2 regions of the Streptomyces sp. WZ-12 genome follow, and region 2 is predicted to be linked to the other one. Evidence: riboswitches for the same ligand, from Rfam matches in the RefSeq annotation. Region 2 holds a riboswitch; the other holds the start of a gene.

Region 1 (10,092 bases), 2.5 Mb from region 2:
CGCCTCGACGGTGTCCGCGGGACGCCCCGCCGCGGGCGGCAGCGCCAACTCCCGGCGCAGCCCCTGCGCCGCGTCCAACACCGTGTCCAACAGCAGCCGCAGCCGCATGTCCTCCACGCTGCGCCCCTCGCGGGCCGACCGCCGACTGGCCTCCAACGCCGCCTCGGCCTCCGCGATCCGCGCCTTGAACCGGCGCACCTCGCTGTCCGCCGCCGCCTTGTCGGTCGCCGCCCGCTCCCGGACCTCGGCCAGCGCGGCCTCGACCTTGCGGACCGCGGCCTCCCCGCGCCGGATGTCGCTGAGCGCGCTGCGCAGCTTCCGCTGCAACGACTCGTTCTCCTTGCGGGCCGCCTCCAGATCCGCCCGGACCCGGTCCGCCTCGCCGCGCGCCTCGCCGCGCGCCTGCGCCAACTCCTCGCGCAGCCGGGCCAACTCCCGCTCGGCCTCCTCGCCGGCCCGCTCGGCGCGCGCCCGCTGCGCCTCCTCGCCGGCCGCCGCGACCAGCTTGACCCAGCCCTCGGGCCGCAGCACGTACGCCGCCGCCGCGACGTCCAGCGGATCGGCGGCGGCCGGCAGGGTCCCCTGCTCCAGCGCCTCGGCGAGCTCCGGCTGCGCCTGCCGCAGCTTGCCCGCGATCCGCTGCCGGAACACGGCGTCGCCCTCCAGCGCCGCGGCCATCGCGTTCCCGGCGAACTTGGCCCGACGGGTCGGGGTGAAACGGGCGTACTGCCGCAAGGGGGGCGGGAGTTCGGAGACCGTCAGCGCCCCGAACCACTCCGCGGTGAGCGCCACGACGCGGCGCCGTACGCCCTCGGGCAGTGGCTGATCGAGCACCTCGTCGGCCACCCCTCCGGGCGCGTCCGCACGCTCCGCCCCCAGCTCCCCTTCTGGACGTTCCACCACGGCTGCATCGCTCCGATCTCAGGCGCTCGCGCCCGGACGGTCCACCAGCTCGATCTGGTCGACCGCGTTGCACCAGCGGCAGCGCACGGACTCCACGGTCTCGCTGACGACCTCGCGCTCCTCCACCGACGGCTCACCGGCCAGATCCAGGTGCACGTACTCCACCACCTTGGACCGGCGGGTCACATCAAACCGGGTGAGATTGCCACAGAGCACACAGCGCCACCGGGTTTCCGCCGTCGGCAGGGGAACAGCCATCGTGTCGTCCTCTTTCGTACTCGTGCTGCGGTGCGCCCCGCGCGGGTGCGCCGCCGGACTGCGGAAATACGCAAGGTACTGCCTGTAACCCTACGGCCTGGCAGGGGGCCGGCGCGGGCCCGCCCGGAAGCCGGGACGCGGCGAGGCACTCTGTCCCGTGTGCCCGCATTGCGCCATGATCACTTCATGACGGCGCCGGCCCACCCCGCCCACTCGCTGCGCGCGGTGTTCTCACGGATGACGAACGTGCTGATCGCGCTGTGCTGCACGCTCTTCGTGCTCGGCCCCGCCTCCGGCCTGCTGCGGACCTACGGCACCGGCGCCGCCCTGCTCCGCGCCCAGAACGCCTACTTCGCGCACTGGGGCGTGATTCCGCTCGAACTGTGGAGGGGCTCCCCCCAAGCCCTGCTCACCCCGCTCACCGCGCTCTTCGTGCACGGGAGCTGGCTGCACCTGCTCGGCAACGTCCTGTTCCTGTACGTCTTCGGCGGCATGACCGAGACCCGGATGGGCCGGCTCCCCTTCACCGTCTTCTACCTGGCCGTCGGCTACCTCGCCCTGATCGGCTACGCGGCCGCGCACGCGCACTCGGACCAGACCCTGGTCGGCGCCTCCGGCTCGATCTCCGGTGTCCTCGGCGCCTTCCTCTTCCTCTTCCCCCGGGCCCGGGTCACCAGCCTCTTCCCGTTCCTGTTCTTCCTCCCCCTGCGCTTCCCCGCCTGGATCGTGCTGCTCTTCTGGTTCTGCCTCCAGTGGCAGGCCGCCCAGCACGACCCGGCCGGCCCCGGCGTCGCCTACCTCGCCCACGTCGTCGGCTTCGCCCTCGGCTTCCTCTACGCATGGGCCCGCTACGGGCGGGATACTCTGGGGGCCACCAGGGGCAATGGACCGTCGGCCGAGGAAGAGAGCCAGCCGTGATCACGTCGATCGTGCTCATCAAGACCAGCGTGGACCAGATCCCGGAGATCGCCGAGCAGATCGCCGCGCTGGAAGGCGTCAGCGAGGTCTACTCGGTCACCGGCGCCCACGACCTCATCGCGATGGTCCGGGTCGCCCACCACGACGACCTCGCGGACGTCATCCCCGGCCGCATCAGCAAGGTCCCCGGCGTCGCCTCCACCGAGACGCACATCGCGTTCCGCACGTATTCACAACACGACCTTGAGACGGCGTTTTCCATCGGCCTCGACGCGTGACGCTGCGCTGGGCTTGGCTTCCCACGTTGTCGGCCGTCCCGCCGTGGGGGTTGCTGTCTTTGCGCCTGCGGCGCAAGCGCGTTGGTCCGCTGCGCGGGGCTGTCGGGTTGCGGTGACGGGCCGGAGGGGGCGATATGCCAGACTGCTTCGCTTTACGTCTGGCATATCGCCCCCTCCGGCCCGTCACCTCCCGTTGGGTGGGTGGATTTCTCTGGGATGGGGCTGGCCACTGTGGTCCGCTGACGGTCGCCGCCCGGGCGCTCGGGCCACCTGTCCTCTTACGGTCACCACTCAAGCTCACACGTCCTCTGACCGTCACCGCGCAGGCTCATACGTCTTCTTACGGTCACCACCCAGCCTCACGCGTCCCCTCACGGTCACCACTCAAGCTCACGCGTCCTCTGACCGTCACCACCCAGCCTCACGCGTCCCCTCACGGTCACCGCTCAAGCTCATGCGTCCTCTGACGGTCACCACTCAACCCAGCGGCCCGAGTTGACCCACCGACAGGACGTGGCACCCACCGTTTTTCACCCACCCCCAACGGGAGGGGACGGGCCGGAGGGGTGGGTGTGCAGGACGTAAAGCGAAGCAGTCCTGCACACCCACCCCGCAGGCCCGTCACCGCACCCCAACAGCCCCGCGCAGCGGACAACAACCCCACCCGCCCCGCGCAGCGGACACGTCGGCCCGCCCCGCGCAGCGGACCGGCAGCGGACCGCCCCGCGCCGCAAGGCGCAAAGAACAGCAACCCGCGCGGCGGGAGAGCCGACAACGTGGGAAGAAACAACCTGCGCTACGCGCAGGGCACGCAACGGCCGTCCTCCACCCGGTACTTCCACCGTGCGCCGTCGGCGACGAGTTCCCGGACCGCCCGGACGAACCGGGCGATGTGCTCGTCCGGCGTCCCCGCCCCGAAGCTGACGCGGATCGCGTTCAGGGAGCGTTCGCCGGGGGCCGCCTCGGGGGCGCCGCACTCGCCCGGGTCCTGGGGGGCGCTGCCCAGGAGCGTGCGGACCAGGGGGTGCGCGCAGAACAGGCCGTCGCGGACGCCGATCCCGTACTCCGCGGAGAGGGCCGCGGCGAAGTGCGAGCTGTTCCAGCCGTCGACGACGAAGGAGAGGACGCCGACGCGCGGCGCGTCGGCGCCGAAGAGGGAGAGGATCCGGACCTCGGGGACATCGGCCAGGCCCGCCCGGACCTGGGCGATCAGCTCCTGTTCGCGGGCGACGAGGCCGTCGAAACCGGCCTCGGTGAGCGCCCGGCAGGCGGAGGCGATGGCGTAGGCGCCGATGACGTTGGGGGATCCGGCCTCGTGCCGGGCGGCGGTGGTGTGCCACTCGACGTCCACCCCGCCGTCGGCCCGTCGGGCCACCGTGCGGCTGGCGCCGCCGCCGGCCAGGTACGGATCGGCGTCCTGGAGCCAGTCGGCGCGGCCGGCCAACACCCCTGCGCCGAACGGCGCGTACAGCTTGTGGCCGGAGAACGCGACCCAGTCGACGTCGAGTTCGGCGAGGTCCACCGGGTGGTGCGGGGCGAGTTGGGCCGCGTCCAGCACGATCCGGGCGCCGTGGGCGTGCGCGGCGGCCGCCAACTCCCGTACCGGCCACAGCTCCCCGGTCACGTTCGAGGCGCCGGTGACGCACACCAGCGCGGGGCCGTACGGCTCGCGGGCGGCCAGCGCCTGCTCCAGGGCGTCCACCGCCTGCCGCGGGGTGCGCGGCGCGTTGAGGTACGTCACGGCCAGGTCCGCGCGGCGCTCCCAGGGCAGCAGCGAGGCGTGGTGCTCGGTCTCGAAGACGAACACCCGGGTGCCCTGCGGCAGAGCGGCGGCCAGCAGGTTCAGCGAGTCGGTGGTGGAGCGGGTGAAGACGAGCTGGTCGTCGGGGCGGCAGCCGAGGAAGTCGGCGACCGTCTTGCGGCTGTTCTCGAAGAGGTCGGTGGAGAGTTGAGAGAGGTAGCCGGCACCGCGGTGGACGCTGCCGTAGTACGGCGCGTAGCCGGCCACGTCGTCCCAGACCCGCTGGAGCGCGGGGGCGCTGGCGGCGTAGTCCAGCGCGGCGTAACCGGCCTCGCCGCCGGTCACCAGCGGGACGGTGACGTCCCGTCCCAGCACGGGCAGCGGGGCGCAGACGGCGCGGTCGGCGGCAACGGCGGAAACAGACATGGCGAACTCCCGTGAGAGGTAAGCGAGTTCACCGCGGTGGGGGCGTCCTCGGGAGCCCGGGAGGGGCGCGGAGGAACGGCCGGGCACGGCACCGCGGTGTGAAAGGAGAGAAGAGCTGAGGAGCGCGGGAACGGGGCCGACGGCCCTAGCGCATTCGCTGCATCACGGGGGTAGCTCCCTCGGGGACCAGGATCCCTGGCGAGGGATCCGCGCTTGCCGCAGACCTCGCTGCCTGCGGCCTGGTCATCACCCGGGGCACCCCGCCACGGAAGGAGGGTTGCCGGACAGCGGGCCGGGGCCTGTGTCGCTGTCACTCGTGACCTGGGCATGAATCATGCCACACGATCTTCGGGGCGCAAGCCCCGGTCCGCATTCCGGACCGGGACCTGCGTCACATCCGCGGCCGTCAGGCGTTGCTGGCCGCCGCCCAGCGCTCCAGGGTCCGCTTGGCCGCCCCGGAGTCGAGGGACTCGGCGGCCCGGCCGAGGCCGTCCCGGATCCGCTCGGTCAACGGGGCGTCGGACGGCTCCAACGCGGCCAGCGCGGCCGCCGCGTTGAGCAACACCGCCTCCCGCACCGGGCCGGTCTCGCCGTCCAGCAGCCGGCGGGCCACCTCCGCGTTGTACGACGCGTCCGCGCCGCGCAGCGCCGTCACCGGCACCAGGTCGATGCCGACGTCCCGGGGGTCGAACGGCTCCTCGCGGACCGTGCCGTCGCGCACGATCCACACCCGGGAGGTGGCGGTGGTGGTCAGCTCGTCCAGACCGTCGTCGCCGCGGAAGACCAGCGCGGAGGAGCCGCGCTCGGCGAGCACCCCGGCCAGGATCGGCGCCATCTTGGCGTCCGCGACGCCGGTGGCCTGGGCCTTGACCCGGGCGGGGTTGGTCAGCGGGCCCAGCACGTTGAAGGTCGTGCGGATGCCCAACTGGCCGCGGGCGGCCGCCACATGGCGCAGCGCGGGGTGGAACTTGGCCGCGAAGCAGAAGGTGATGCCGGCCTCCTCGGCGACCTCCACGACCCGGCGCGGGCTCAGGTCCAGATTGACGCCCAGCTTCTCCAGCACGTCGGAGGCGCCGCTGGCCGAGGACGCGGCGCGGCTGCCGTGCTTGACGACCTTGGCGCCGGTGCCGGCGACCACGATCGCCGACATGGTGGAGATGTTGACGGTCTTCGCCCCGTCGCCGCCGGTGCCAACGATGTCGACGCTGGGGCCGGGCACGTCGATCAGGCTGGCGTGCGCGTACATCGTCCGCACCAGGCCGGAGATCTCCGCGACCGTCTCGCCCTTGGCCCGCAGCGCGACCGCGAAGCCGGCGATCTGCGCGTCGGTGGCCTGGCCGCGCATGATCCGGTCCATGACCCAGGCGGTGTCGTCCGCGGTGAGGTCGTGGCCGTCGAGGAGGGTGTTCAGCACGACCGGCCAGGAGCGGTCCGCCACGCTGCCGCCGCCCGCCGGGGTCACAACGTTCATGGTCCACGCTCCTGGTTCGTGTCGTGCCTGTGTCGTCACCCTATCGACCTCCGCGGACGCCGAAGGGCCCCGTCCACAGGAATGGACGGGGCCCTCTGGGTGGCGTACTACCAGCGGTGCGCGCGCGGGCGCCCGCGGGGATCAGTGGTGGCCGTGGCCGCTGGTGATCTCCTTGTACTCCTCGACGGTCGGCTTGGCGATGACGTTGTCCTCGCCGTAGTAGCCCTTGGAGAGCTTGGCGCGCAGCTTCTGCGTGCGCTTGAGCTTGCGTCGAACGCCGTTCTCGTCGACCTCCGGACCGAGTTCGAGCGGCTCGGGCTGCTCGTGCTGGGTCAGGAAGTGCAGCTGCTCCTGGTTGAGCGGCTCGTGGACCTCGATGAACTCACCGTGCGGCAGGCGCTTGATGATGCCGGACTCGCGCCCGTGCAGCACCTTGTCCTTGTCGCGGCGCTGAAGGCCCAGGCAGATCCGCTTGGTGGCGATGAAGGCCAGCACCGGCCCGACGAAGAACGCGATCCGGACGAACCAGGTGATCGCGTTGATCGACAGGTGGAAGTGCGTCGCCCACAGGTCGTTGCCGCCACCGATCAGCATCACGAAGTACGCGACGAGCCAGGCCACACCGAAGCCGGTGCGGGTCGGGGTGTTGCGCGGGCGGTCCAGGATGTGGTGCTCGCGCTTGTCGCCGCGGACCCAGGACTCGATGAACGGGTAGACCGCGATGGCGACCAGGACCAACGGGAAGATCAGGATCGGGATCAGCACACCGAAGTTGATGGTGTGGCCCCAGAAGTTCCACTCCCAGCCCGGCATGACACGCACCAGGCCCTCGGCGAAGCCCATGTACCAGTCCGGCTGCGCACCGGTGGACACCTGGTCCGGCCGGTACGGGCCGATGGCCCACACGGGGTTGATGCTGGCGACCGCGGCGATCACCGAGATCACACCGAAGACCAGGAAGAAGAAGCCTCCGGCCTTGGCCATGTAGACCGGCAGCAGCGGCATGCCGACCACGTTGTTGTTGGTCTTGCCGGCACCCGGGAACTGCGTGTGCTTGTGGTAGAAGACCAGGATCAGGTGCGCCACCAGCAGGCCGAGCATGATGCCCGGCAGCAGCAGCACGTGGACCGCGAAGAACCGCGGGATGATGTCGTGCCCGGGGAACTCGCCGCCGAAGATGAACATCTGCAGGTACGAGCCGACCAGCGGCATCGCCAGGATGACGCCCTCGATGAAGCGGACACCGGTGCCGGAGAGCAGGTCGTCCGGGAGCGAGTAACCGGTGAAGCCGGTGAACATGCCCAGGACGAACAGCAGGAAGCCGAACAGCCAGTTGACCTCACGCGGCTTGCGGAACGCGCCGGTGAAGAACACCCGCATCATGTGGACCATCATCGCGGCCAGGAAGACCAGCGCCGCCCAGTGGTGGATCTGCCGGATCAGCAGACCACCGCGCACGTCGAAGCTGATGTTCAGCGTCGACTCGAAGGCCTGGGTCATCTTGATCCCGTGCATCGGCACGTAGGACCCGTGGTAGGTGACCTCGGCCATGCTCGGGTGGAAGAACAGCGTCAGGTAGACACCGGTCAGGATGATGATGATGAAGCTGTAGAGCGCGACCTCACCCAACATGAAGGACCAGTGGTCCGGGAAGATCTTGCGCATGTTGGACTTCGCCAGGCTGTAGATGCCCAGCCGGCCGTCGGCCCAGTCGGCGATCCGCTCGCCCCGCGGCGCCTGGCCACGGCGCGTGGTGGTCGCGGTTGTCTCGTTACTCATCCGCGCTCCCAGAAGCTCGGGCCGACGGGCTCCGCGAAGTCGCTTACGGCTTCGAGATAGCCGTCCTTCACCGTGATGTGCAGCTGCGGCAGGGCGTGACCGGCCGGGCCGAAGATCACGCGACCACCATCAGAGAGGTCGAAGGTCGACTGGTGGCAGGGGCACAGCACGTGGTGCGTCTGCTGCTCGTACAGGGAGATCGGGCAACCCACGTGGGTGCAGATCTTCGAGTACGCCACGATGCCCTCGTGCGACCAGGCCAGTTCCTGCTTGTCCTTGATGTTCTGCGGCTGGATCCGCACGAGCATCAGGGCGTCCTTGGCGATCTTGTTGGCGAAGTCCTCGTCGCTCTCCTCCAGGCCCTGGGGCTTGGCGAACGTGAGGGAGCCGACCGCGATGTCCTCGGGACGCAGCGGGAGGTTGGTCGACTGGTTGACCAGGCGGACGCCCTTCTTCCAGCCGGTGGTCCGCAGCTTCTTCTCGGGCAGCGGGCCGAGGTCACGCAGCAGCACGACGCCGGAGAGCGGCACCAGGGCCATCGCACCGAACATCGTGTTGCGGATCAGCTTGCGCCGACCGAGCTGCGACTCCTTGGCGCCCTCCGCGAAGTCCGCCAGGACCTTCGCCTTGACGTCGGGGGTGGCCTCGATCGGGTGCCGCTCCTGCGCCACCTCCTCGTCCGACATCAGCGTGCGGGCCCAGTGGACCGCGCCGGCGCCGATGCAGAAGAGCGCCACACCCAGCGTCAGGCCGAGCGCGAAGTTCAGCCCGCTGATGTGCCCCAGCGGGAAGATGTAGACGATCTTGTCGATCGGGATGGCCACGTACGACGCGATGAACGCGACGGTGGCGAGCATGGACACCATGAAGAGAAGGGCGACGGTGCGCTCGGAGCGCTTGGCGGCCTGCTCATCGATGTCCTGGACGCGGTGCTCGTGGGGCGGCAGCCCGGGGTCGGCGAAGGGGTTGTCCGCCTTCCCTACCGCGCCCTCGTGAGTCGTCTCCCGCTCACTGGGAAGGTTTTCTTCTGTCTCACTCATGACTTCTTGGCCTTCGTAGTCCGGGCTGCGACCCAGATGGCGACCGCGACACACGCACCCAGCCCGAAGATGTAGCCGAAGAGACCTTCGGTCACCGGGCCCAGACCACCGAGTTCCATACCGCCCGGGGTCGCGGTCTTGTCGCCGTTGACGGCGCCGAGGTACGCGACGATGTCCTTCTTGTTCTGCGGGCTCAGCGTGCCGTCACCGAAGGAGGGCATGTTCTGCGGGCCGGTCTGCATGGCCTCGTAGATGTGCTTCGGGTCCACGCCTTCCAGCGTCGGTGCGAACTTGCCGTTGGTGAGGGCACCGCCCTTACCGGTGAAGTTGTGGCACTGCGCGCAGTTGGTGCGGAACAGCTCGCCGCCCTGGGCGACGTTGGCGCCCTCCGCGCTGTACTGCGACTTGTCGGGCACGGACGGGCCCGGGCCCAGCGACGCGACGTAGGCCGCGAGCTGGTCGATCTGCGCGTTGGTGTAGATGTTCTTCTTTCGCGGCACCTGGGCGCCGGGCTGCTGGGCCGGCATACGGCCGGTGCCCACCTGGAAGTCGACGGCGGCGGCGCCCACGCCGACCAGGCTCGGGCCGTCGGAGCTGCCCTGACCGCCGGTGCCGTGGCAGCTTGCGCAGCCCACGGCGAAGAGCTTCTTGCCCTCCTTGATGGCAAGAGACTGGGCGGTGTCATCGGCTTGAGCCTTGTCCGCCGGCGCGAACGCGGCGTACAGCCCCCCAGTGACCGCCAGCGCGAAGAGTAGGACGACGAGCGCCGCCAGCGGATGGCGCCGTCGTGCGGAGAGCTTTTTCACGGATTACCCCGGTGTCAGGATCTTCTGCGTCGATGCTTTGGCTATGTCTGTCCGATATACGAGTCCTGCCGGACCTGTTACCGGATCAAGTAGATCGTGGCGAAGAGGCCGATCCAGACGACATCGACGAAGTGCCAGTAGTAGGACACGACGATGGCCGCGGTGGCCTGTGTGTGGGTGAACCTCTTGGCCGCGTACGTCCTGCCCAGGACCAGCAGGAAGGCGATCAGACCGCCCGTCACGTGCAGTCCGTGGAAACCGGTGGTCAGGTAGAACACCGAGCCGTACGGGCCGGACGAGAGCGAGAGGCCCTCGTGCTTGACCAGATCGGTGTACTCGAAGACCTGACCGCCGATGAAGATGGCACCCATGATGAAGGTGACCACGAACCACGCGCGCAGCTTCTTGACGTCGCCGCGCTCGGCGGCGAAAACGCCGAGCTGACACGTCAGTGAGCTGAGCACCAGGATCG
Region 2 (10,092 bases):
AGCTGGCCGCAGCCGCACCGGCGCCCACCGGGCCGGACGACGATGTGGCCGATCTCGCCGGCGCTCCCGTGGGCGCCGGCCTCGATGCGGCCGCCGGTCCCGATGGCGCCGGCGATCCCGGTGCCCAGGGGGACGAAGAGGAAGCGGTCGGCGTCCCGGCCGGCGCCGATCCGGCCCTCGGCCAGGCCGCCGGTGCGGACGTCGTGGCCGAGCGCGACCGGCACCCCGCCGAGCCGTTCGGAGAGCAGGGTCCGCAGCGGGAGGTCGCGCCAGCCGAGGTTGGCGGAGTAGGTGGCGATGCCGGTGGTCTCGTCGACGATGCCGGGGACGGCGACGCCGGCGGCCAGCGCGGTGCTGCCGAACCGCTCCCGGCCGGCGTCGCGCAGGTCGGCGGCGAAGCCGAGGATCGTCTCGACGACCGCCGCGGTGCCGCGCTCGCGCCCGGTGGGGCGCCGCGCCTCGTACAGGAGGGTGCCGTCCGCCCCGGCGAGGGCGGCCTTCATTCCGGTGCCGCCCACATCAAGGGCGATGACGTGTTTCACGGGGGACAGTGTCGCGCGACCCCCCAATAAAGGTCTAGTCCACTCACCGTGCTGATCGCCACGTCGCGGGCGCCGTCGAGTGCCGCTGCCCGCTCTCGGGCACGCCCCGCGTCGCGCCCGCTCTCACGGAGGGCCCCGACCTGCACAACGGACGGGGGCGATAAGGGAAGTGGCGGGTGGGTGGTGTAGACCTTGTGGGGGGACAGTGGAGGGACCCGCTGTTCCGCGTCGTGCGAGGGCGATCCCCGAGGCGGCGGAGGGAACACCCGCATGTGCGGAATTCGGGACAAAGGGGCGGTAACAGCGGTGCGACGGCGGTACGTGAGCCTGGCGGCGGCGGGACTCACCGCAGCCCTGACCCTGACTCTCACCGGCTGCGGCAGCGGCTCCGGCGACAACGGCGTGACCCTCACGCTGGTCGCCGCGGACTACGGGGACAGTAAGGCCAACAGCTCCCGGCACTACTGGGACGACCTCGTGCACGCCTTCGAGGAGCAGAACCCCGGCATCAAGGTCGACGTGCAGGTCTACAACTGGACCCAGGTCGACAAGAAGGTCGAGGACCTGGTCCACGCCGGCAAGGCCCCCGACATGGCACAGATCGGCGCCTACGCCGACTACGCCGCCCACGGCAAGCTCTACACCGCCGACGAACTGCTCTCCATCCCCGTCCAGGCCGACTTCACGCCGTCCCTCGCGGGGGCCGGCGAGTACCAGCGGAAGCAGTACGGCATGCCCTTCGGGGCCAGCACCCGGCGCCTCTTCTACAACAAGAAGCTGTTCGCCGACGCCGGCATCACCTCCCCGCCGCAGACCTGGAACGACATCGTCAACGACGCCAAGGCGCTCAAGGCGCACGGCGTGAAGATGCCCTTCGCGCTGCCGTTCGGCCCGGAGGAGACCCAGGCCGAGACGCTCCAGTGGATGCTCGCCGGCGGCGGTGACTACACCGACAACATCGGTAAATACAGCATCAATTCGGCCGAGAACGTCAAGACCTTCGAGTGGCTCCAGAAGGAGCTCGTCGGCAAGGACCTCACCGGCGGCGACCCCGCCAAGGTCAACCGCGAGGACGCCTTCGCCGCCTTCGCCGACGGCAACGTCGGCATGCTCAACGGCCACCCCACCCTGATGAAGCAGGCCGAGGCCAAGGGCATCGACTACGGCACCGTCGAACTCCCCGGCCCCAACGGCAAGGCCAAGGCCACCATGGGCGTGGCCGACTGGATGATGGCCTTCAAACAGAACGGCCACCGCCAGCAGATCGGCACGTTCCTGAACTTCGTCTACAGCGAGAAGAACGTGCTGAAGTTCTCCGCCGACTACAACCTGCTGCCGGTCACCACCTCCGCCTCCCAGGCGATGCTGGCCGACGACAAGTTCAGCAAGCTGCACGGCTTCCTCAACCAGTTGCCCACCGCGCACTTCTACCCGTCCGCCAAGACCTCCTGGCCGCTGGTCTCCAAGACCATCAAGGCCCGGATGGGCATCGCGGTCGGCCCGCAGGGCAACCCCTCCGCCACCCTCACCGACATCCAGAACACCGCGGACATGGCGGACAACAGCGCGCAGTAGCGCCCCCCCTTGCCCGCCCCGGGCCCGGCCCAGCCGCCGGGCCCGACCCGCCGGGCGCCGGGCCGGTGGGCTTATCGTGGAAGCGTGACCAGGGACGGCGGGACGGGATGACGGACGGCAGCGACGAGGGCGCCGCACGCGGGCTCTCCGCCCGCGACGAGGCGGTCCTCGCCGTCGAGCGCCGCTCCTGGCCCGGCCCCGGCGCCAAGGAACGCGCCATCCGCGAGCAGCTCGGCATCTCCCCGACCCGCTACTACCAGCTCCTCAACGCGCTGCTCGACGACCCCCGCGCCCTGGAGCACGACCCGGTGACCGTCAACCGGCTGCGCCGCGTACGAGACGCGCGCCGGTCGCGACGCTGACCCGACCTCCACCCCCAGAAGACGGCGCTGCGCGCCGGCCCTCCCTCCCGCCGCCCGACCTCCGCCCCCAGATGACGGCGCTGCGCGCCGGCCTCCCTCCCGCCACCCGACCTCCACCCCCAGAAGACGGCGCTGCGCGCCGGCCCGCCGGTTTTGTGCGCCCGTACACCCGGCGTGCGCCCGTGTTCCGCCGGTAGGGTCGGGTCATGGGCACCCCGAACGCCGCGCCACCCAACGATCCGGTACCGGACCCCACCCCGGCGCCGTCCGCCGTCCCGCTCCCGGACACCGCAATCGGCCGCGCGGGCCTCACCGCCCTGCTGGCCCACCCCGAACGCGCCGTCGTCGCCCTCGACTTCGACGGCACGCTCGCCGACATCGTCCCCGACCCGGCCAAGGCCCGCGCTCACCCCGGCGCGGCCCGGGCCCTCGCCCGGCTCGCCCCGCACCTGCGCGCGGTCGCGGTGATCACCGGCCGCCCGGCCGCGGTCGCGGTCCGCCTCGGCGGCTTCGACGGGGTGCCGGGCCTGGCCCACCTCTCCGTCCTCGGCCACTACGGCGCCGAGCGTTGGGACGCCGCGACCGGCGCCCTGCACGCCCCCGCCCCGCATCCGGGCATCGCCGCCGTGCAGGCCGAACTCCCCGGCGTGCTGGACCGTTCCGGGGTCTGGCACGGCACCTGGGTCGAGACCGCGGTGGAGCGCAAGGGCGGCCGGGCCGTCGCCGTGCACACCCGCCGCGCCGCCGATCCGCAGCGCGCCTTCGACAAGCTCCGGGAGCCGCTGGCCGAGCTCGCCGAACGACACGGCCTGATCGTCGAACCGGGCCGGCTGGTACTGGAGTTGCGCCCGCCCGGCATGGACAAGGGCGTCGCGCTCGCCAACTGGGTGGAGGAGACCGGGGCCGCCGCCGTGCTCTACGCCGGCGACGACCTCGGCGACCTGGCCGCCTTCGGCGCCGTCGAGAAGCTCCGCTCCGAGGGGACCGGCGGCGTCCTGGTGTGCAGCGGCAGCAGCGAGGTCACCGAACTCGCCGACCGCGCCGACCTGGTCGTCGACGGCCCCAGGGGAGTGGTGGCCCTGCTCGACGCCCTCGCCGACCGGATCGAGGACTCACCGAAGGAGCCCGGGGAGCCGGCGGGGGCGGAGCGGCCCGGGGGGCCCGCTACTCCTTGAGTCCCAGGGAGGACAGCGCCGTCGTCCAGTCGTGCGCGATGGCCTGCTGGGCCTTGGCCAGCTCGACCTTGTTGCCACAGATGGCGGCCTTGAGCTTGTTCTCCACGCCGTCCTTGGGGTTGTTGGGCCCGGCGCCCGGCTTGTGCCCCGGGGACGGCGGCTCGACCCAGAGGTTGCGCGGGTCGTTGGGGTCGCCGCCCAACTGGAGGCTGATGAGGTGGTCGTACTCGGCGTCGTGCAACGAGCCGGTGTAGCCGTACGACTTGGCGTTGGCGGTCTTCTCCCGGTTGGTGATGCTCACCGGCGGCCGGATGCCCTTGGTGTAACCGCTCTTGCAGATCGTGGCCTTCACCGTCTGCGGGGTCACCTTCGGATTGGTCGCCCCGGGCGTGCACTTGGGGTCGGGCAGCGGCTGCTTGTCGGCCGTGTAGTGGACGTGGCAGCTCCCGGGCGCGGGCTGCTGCTGCACCGTGTACGCGGACTGCGGACCGGGGCCGACCGGTATCGCCCCGGACGGTGCGGACGCGGAGGAGGAGGCGGAACTGCCGCCTTTGGAGTCGGGGCTGTTCTTCCCGGACGAACACCCGGCGACCGTGGTCGCCAGGACGGTGACGGCCGCAACTGCGGCCCACCGGGCGGAACATGACCGTGCGCTGAGAGCCATGGACAAGGACTACCCCGCTTCGGCCCGCTCCAGCCGCGGCACGGGCGCGTGCGGGAGCACCCGCGGGGCGGACGCGCCCGCCGGCTAGCGCTCCCCGCGGAACCGCGCGCCGACCTCGCCCTGATCGGTCTCCCACCACGGCCGGGTCAACTCCGGCCGCGGAGCGTCCGCTTCCGACTTGGCGGCCGCCGACACCGCTGCTGTCGCCGACTCCGACACCGCTGCCGCCGTCGGGGCCGTCGCCGCCGGTCCGGCCACCGCCAGCTCCCGGTCCAGCCGGGCGTCCAACGCCGTCGTCTTGCGCCGCTCGTCGCGCACCCACTCCGCGAACACCGCGATCATGAACGGCAGTCCGACCAACTCCGCGATGGTCAGCATCAGTCCGCCGCCGATCATCTGGTCCTGCTGGAGGCTCGGGTCCCACGGCCGGTGCTGGGTGGCGTACCAGCCGCCCGCGATCAGCGTCCCGCTGGTCATCACCACGATCCCGGGCACCGCGTCCACCAGCCCGTCCACCAGCACCAGCAGCGCCCGCACCGGGTGGCTGCACCACGACGGCAGCAGCTCCTCCCGGGTGAGCATCGGCAGCACGAAGAGGCTGCCGACCACGAGCAGTTGGAGGTACATCAGCTCGTGCACCGGGCCGTGCCGCAGTGCCGTGGGGAAGTACGGGGTGAAGTAGATCGCCAGCTCGGAGGAGAGCACCAGCACCGTGCTGACCAGCGGGAAGGTCAGGAAGCGGAGCAGGCGGCCGGAGACCGTCGCGCGCAGCCAACGGGCCGCGCGCCGCTCCGGCGGCAGCGCCCTGAGCGCCAGCGACAGCGGGTCGCCCAGCGCCAGGCCGAGCGGCGCGATCAGGTCCAGCACGATGTTCTGCACCGCGGCCGGCCAGAACAGCTCGTGGTCGTAGACCGCCAGCCCCGACATGGTGGCCACCGCGATCGCGCCCAGCCCCAGCCCGGCGAACGCCACCACCCGGGCCGCCGGCCAGCGCTCCCCGCGCCGGGCCAGCCGCGCCACGCCCCAGGCGTACAGGCCGCCCAGGACGACGATCAGGACCAGTGCGTACGGATCGGGCTGCCAGGTGCCGAGCAGCCGGCCGGCGGTGAGCTCCGGCAGTCCGGCCGCGAGGGTCTGCGCGGGCGGGCCCGCGGCCGGGACGAGCGTCGTGGTCGCGGCCGCCGCGAGGGGGGAAACTGTCACGGCCCACCACGCTAGCCCCGCCCGCTGACGATCTACCGGCGGGGCACCCCTCGCGGGCGGCCGGCGGTCACTCGCCCAGTGCCCGCAGTTGCTCCAGGAACCACCGCGTGGGCGGCAGCGCCGTCGCCGCGGCCGCCAACCGGGCGCAGCGCGCGGCCCGCTCCCCGGCCGGCATCGTCAGCCCCGCGTGCAGCGCCCGCGCGGTCTGCGCCACGTCGTACGGATTGACCGTGAGCGCGTCCGCGCCCAGCTCCTCCCAGGCGCCGGCCTCCCGGGAGAGGACCAGGGCGCACCCCGCGTCGGAGACCACCGGCACCTCCTTGGCGACCAGGTTCATCCCGTCCCGGATCGGGTTGACCAGCGCCACGTCCGCCAGCCGGTACGCCGCCAGCGACCGCGCGAAGTCGTCCTTGACGTGCAGCACCACCGGCTGCCAGGTGGCCGTCCCGTATTCCGCGTTGATCTCCTCGGCGAGCGCGCCGACCCGCGCGGTGTAGTCGCGGTAGACGGCCAGGTCCTGCCGCGAGGGGTAGGCGAACGCGAGGTGCACCACCCGCTCCCGCCACTCCGGCCGGTCGGCCAGCAGCCGCCGGTAGGCCAGCAGCCCGCGCACGATGTTCTTGGACAGCTCCGTCCGGTCCACCCGGACGATCGTCTTCCGGTCGGCCCCGCCGATCTGCTCGCGCAGCGCCGCCATCCGCTCCTCGACGTCCGGCCGCCGGGACCGCTCCCGCAGGAACTCCGCGTCCGCGCCCAGCCCGTGGACCCCGATCCGGGTCCGGTGCGCCTTCTCCTCCGGCACCACCGTGACCACGCTCGGCGTCTCGTGCCGCGGCCAGTGCGCGGTGCAGTCCGGCCCCAGCGCCCGCTCGCAGCAGGCGGTGAACGCCCGCGCCCAGCGCTCGGTCAGGAAGTTGGCGCGGTCGGCGCCCAAGATGCCGAGCAGCAGCCGCCGTTGGACGTCGTCGGGCAGTATCGCGAAGTACTCCGGCGGTGCCCACGGGGTGTGCGAGAAGTGCGCGATCCGCACGTCCGGCCGGGCCTCGCGCAGCATCCCCGGCACCAGCGCCAGGTGGTAGTCCTGCACCAGCACCGCGGCCCCGGGGCCCGCGCAGTCCGCGAGCGCGCCGGCGAACGCCGCGTTGTACGCCTCGTACGCCGCCCACTGGTCCCGGAAGTCCGCGTCGAACGCCGGCTCCAGCGGCGTCTGGTACAGCATGTGGTGGACGAACCACAGCACGGAGTTGGCGATGCCGTTGTAGGCCGCGGCGTGCACCTCCGCCGGGATGTCGAGCATCCGCACGCGCTGCCCGCCGGTGTCCGCGACGTCCAGCGGCCCGCCGGTCCGCCGCACCGCCTCCCGGTCGCCGTCCCCGAGCGCGGCACAGACCCACACCGCGTCTGTCTCCGGCCCGATGGCCGAGAGTCCCGACACCAGCCCCCCGCCGCCCCGCTTGGCGGTCAGTTCCCCGCCCGCTCCCAGGGCGTACGACACGGGTCCGCGGTTGGACGCGACGAGGACCTCGGCACCTGGCTGGACCGGACTGCGCTCGGAGACCGTCTCGGAGACCATGTCGCGACATTAACCCGTCGGGGAACCGCGCAAACGTACGGACCGCCCTCAGGCGGCCCGCCGTTCCGCGTATTCGGGTATCTCCGCCATCGGGGGCCGCTCCTCGGTGTCCACCGCGGTCGTGTGCGGCACGAAACCGTTCTCCCCGCGGTCGAACTGGGTCAGCCGGGGGCGGATCAAGTGGCCGCGGGCCAGCCGGAGTTGGGCGGTACGGTAGATGGCGGCGGCCATCCGGCCGAGCGCCTGGCCGCCCTGGTGGCGGTGCTTGCGGACCCCGACGTCCACCTGGGCCAGGGCGTCCAGCCCGACGGTGTGCAGGGCGTCCACCAGCAGGCCCAGCTCCACGCCGTAGCCGACCGGGAACGGCAGCCGCTCCAGCAGCGAGCGCCGGGCCGCGTACTCCCCGCCCAGCGGCTGCACGAAGCCGGCCAGTTGGGGCCAGTGGAGGTTGAGCAGCGGCCGGGCGACCAGCTCGGTGACCCGCCCGCCCTGGCCCGGCGCCGGGCCCTGCCCGGTCTCCAACGGCCGGTCGTACATCGCCTTGACGAACTGGACGTCCGGGTCGGTCAGCAGCGGTCCGACGATCCCCGAGACGAAGGTGGCGGAGAACTCCCGCAGGTCGGCGTCGACGAAGCAGACGATGTCGCCACCGGTCACCATCAGCGAGCGCCAGAGCACCTCACCCTTGCCGGGCAGCGCGGGAATACGGGGCAGCACGCTGTCCCGGTGGACGACCCGGGCGCCGGCCGCCGCGGCGACCTCGGCGGTGTGGTCGGTGGAGCCCGAGTCCAGCACCACCAGCTCGTCGACCAGCGGCACCTCCCCGGTCATCAGGTCGGCGTGGATCGCGGCGACGATGGCGCCGACCGTCGCCTCCTCGTCGAGCGCGGGCAGTACCACGCTGACCGTCTGGCCCGTCTGGCGCTTGGCCTCCAGCAGCCGCGTGAGCGGGCGGTCCGCGGCGGACCAGGAGCGGCCGGCCAGCCAACGCTCCACTTCTTCCAGCACGTCTACGACTCTCCTCGGTGGGTCCCGAACGGGAGCCCGTTATGTGATCCATCTCGCGGACCGGACGACTATCTCAACGGTCAGTGGCTTCGGTTACAGTCTTGAACAACGCGGACGCGCCCCGCATGTCGGGGTCGCCGCGTGACAAATGCCTGGGCTCCGCCCAGCGCCATAGCGCTCATCCAGAGGGGCAGAGGGATACGGCCCGTTGAAGCCCCGGCAACCCTCCAGCCGGTCTCCGCCGCACGACAGCAGTGCGCGCGCGAGGCTCCCGGCTAGGGAAGGTGCCAAATCCGTCTCGCGGCGAAATGCGCCGTGAGGAAGATGAGGAGAAAGGGCCTCGCCTCCATGGCTGTGCAAGCAACCGAACCCACCCCCGCCGTCGCCCTCGGCCCCGCCGTCGCGCTCTCCTGCCGCGAGTGCGCACAGCGCTTCCCGCTCGGCCCGATCTTCGCGTGCCAGGAGTGTTTCGGCCCGCTGGAGATCGCCTACGACCTGCCGACCGGCGACCCCGAGGGCCTCAGGAAGCGGATCGAGTCCGGTCCCGCCAACATCTGGCGTTACGCCCCCCTGCTGCCCGTCCCCGCCGACGTGGCCGACAAGCCCAACCTCAACCCCGGTTTCACCAAGCTGGTCAAGGCCGACCGGCTCGCCGCCGAACTGGGCGTCACTGGCGGCCTGTACGTCAAGGACGACTCCGGCAACCCGACCCACTCCTTCAAGGACCGGGTCGTCGCGATCGCCGTCGAGGCCGCCCGCGCCTTCGGCTTCACCACCCTCTCCTGCTCCTCGACCGGCAATCTGGCCGGCGCGGTCGGCGCCGCGGCGCGCCGCGCGGGCCTGAAGTCCTGCGTCTTCATCCCGCACGACCTGGAGCCCGGCAAGGTCGTGATGGCCGCGGTCTACGGCGGGGACCTGGTCGCCATCGAGGGCAACTACGACGACGTCAACCGCTTCTGCTCCGAGCTCATCGGCGACCCGCTGGGCGAGGGTTGGGGCTTCGTCAACGTCAACCTCCGCCCGTACTACGGCGAGGGCTCCAAGACCCTGGCGTACGAGATCTGCGAGCAGTTGGGCTGGCAACTGCCGGACCAACTGGTCATCCCGATCGCGTCCGGCTCCCAGCTCACCAAGATCGACAAGGGGCTGAAGGAGCTGATCGCCCTCGGCCTGGTCGAGGACAAGCCGTACAGGATCTTCGGCGCGCAGGCCGAGGGCTGCTCGCCGGTGTCCGCCGCCTTCAAGGCCGGGCACGAGGTCGTCAGGCCGCAGAAGCCGAACACCATCGCCAAGTCGCTGGCGATCGGCAACCCGGCCGACGGCCCGTACGTGCTGGACATCGCGCGCCGCACCGGCGGTGCCGTCGAGGACGTCACCGACCCCCAGATCGTGGACGCCATCAAGCTGCTGGCCCGTACGGAGGGGATCTTCGCGGAGACCGCGGGCGGGGTGACCGTCGGCGTGACCAGGAAGCTGATCGAGGACGGCGTGCTGGACCCGTCGTTGACCACGGTGGTGCTGAACACCGGCGACGGGCTGAAGACCCTCGACGCCGTCGCCGCCGGGCCCACCGCCACCATCCGCCCGGACCTGGACGCGTTCCGCGCGGCCGGCCTGGCGGACTGAGCCGGCCCCGCCCCTCCCGCACCCCCTCTCCCCGCAGCCCTGGAGGCAGCAACATGAGCGTCACCGTCCGCATCCCCACCATCCTGCGCACGTACACCGGCGGCCAGGCCGAGGTCCCGGCCGAGGGCGCGACCCTCTCCGAGGTGATCGCCGACCTGGAGAAGAACCACTCCGGCATCGCGGCCCGGGTGCTCGACGACGCCGGCAAGCTCCGCCGCTTCGTCAACGTCTACGTCAACGACGACGACGTCCGCTTCGAGCAGGGCCTGCAGACCCCGACCCCGGAAGGCGCGGGCGTCTCGATCATCCCGGCGGTGGCCGGCGGCTGCTGAGGCCCCTCGACCGCCCCGCGCGGAGCGCGCAG

Evidence for each region. A riboswitch is a leader RNA that binds a small molecule or an ion and turns the genes downstream of it on or off. The one in region 2 is predicted to bind S-adenosylmethionine.
Region 1: linked by a shared signal. The riboswitch ahead of PV796_RS27640 (aminotransferase class V-fold PLP-dependent enzyme) and the one ahead of thrC (threonine synthase) in region 2 are both predicted to bind S-adenosylmethionine.

The regions. Positions count from the first base shown of each region.
Region 1 covers NZ_CP118574.1:6,390,234-6,400,325, reverse strand. The annotation lists gene PV796_RS27660 (NYN domain-containing protein) at 1-846, opposite strand, end outside; gene PV796_RS27655 (hypothetical protein) at 922-1,161, opposite strand; gene PV796_RS27650 (rhomboid family intramembrane serine protease) at 1,348-2,079, shown strand; gene PV796_RS27645 (Lrp/AsnC family transcriptional regulator) at 2,076-2,357, shown strand; gene PV796_RS27640 (aminotransferase class V-fold PLP-dependent enzyme) at 3,154-4,524, opposite strand; SAM riboswitch class IV at 4,729-4,846, opposite strand; gene trpD (anthranilate phosphoribosyltransferase) at 4,931-5,995, opposite strand; gene qcrB (cytochrome bc1 complex cytochrome b subunit) at 6,137-7,774, opposite strand; gene qcrA (cytochrome bc1 complex Rieske iron-sulfur subunit) at 7,771-8,814, opposite strand; gene qcrC (cytochrome bc1 complex diheme cytochrome c subunit) at 8,811-9,620, opposite strand; gene ctaE (aa3-type cytochrome oxidase subunit III) at 9,698-10,092, opposite strand, start outside.
Region 2 covers NZ_CP118574.1:3,913,261-3,923,352, reverse strand. The annotation lists gene PV796_RS16485 (ROK family protein) at 1-542, opposite strand, end outside; gene PV796_RS16480 (extracellular solute-binding protein) at 849-2,117, shown strand; gene PV796_RS16475 (DUF3263 domain-containing protein) at 2,225-2,479, shown strand; gene otsB (trehalose-phosphatase) at 2,686-3,654, shown strand; gene PV796_RS16465 (hypothetical protein) at 3,644-4,318, opposite strand; gene PV796_RS16460 (cytochrome c oxidase assembly protein) at 4,403-5,437, opposite strand; gene PV796_RS16455 (alpha,alpha-trehalose-phosphate synthase (UDP-forming)) at 5,589-7,094, opposite strand; gene PV796_RS16450 (glucosyl-3-phosphoglycerate synthase) at 7,143-8,102, opposite strand; SAM riboswitch class I at 8,278-8,433, shown strand; gene thrC (threonine synthase) at 8,451-9,728, shown strand; gene PV796_RS16440 (MoaD/ThiS family protein) at 9,782-10,060, shown strand.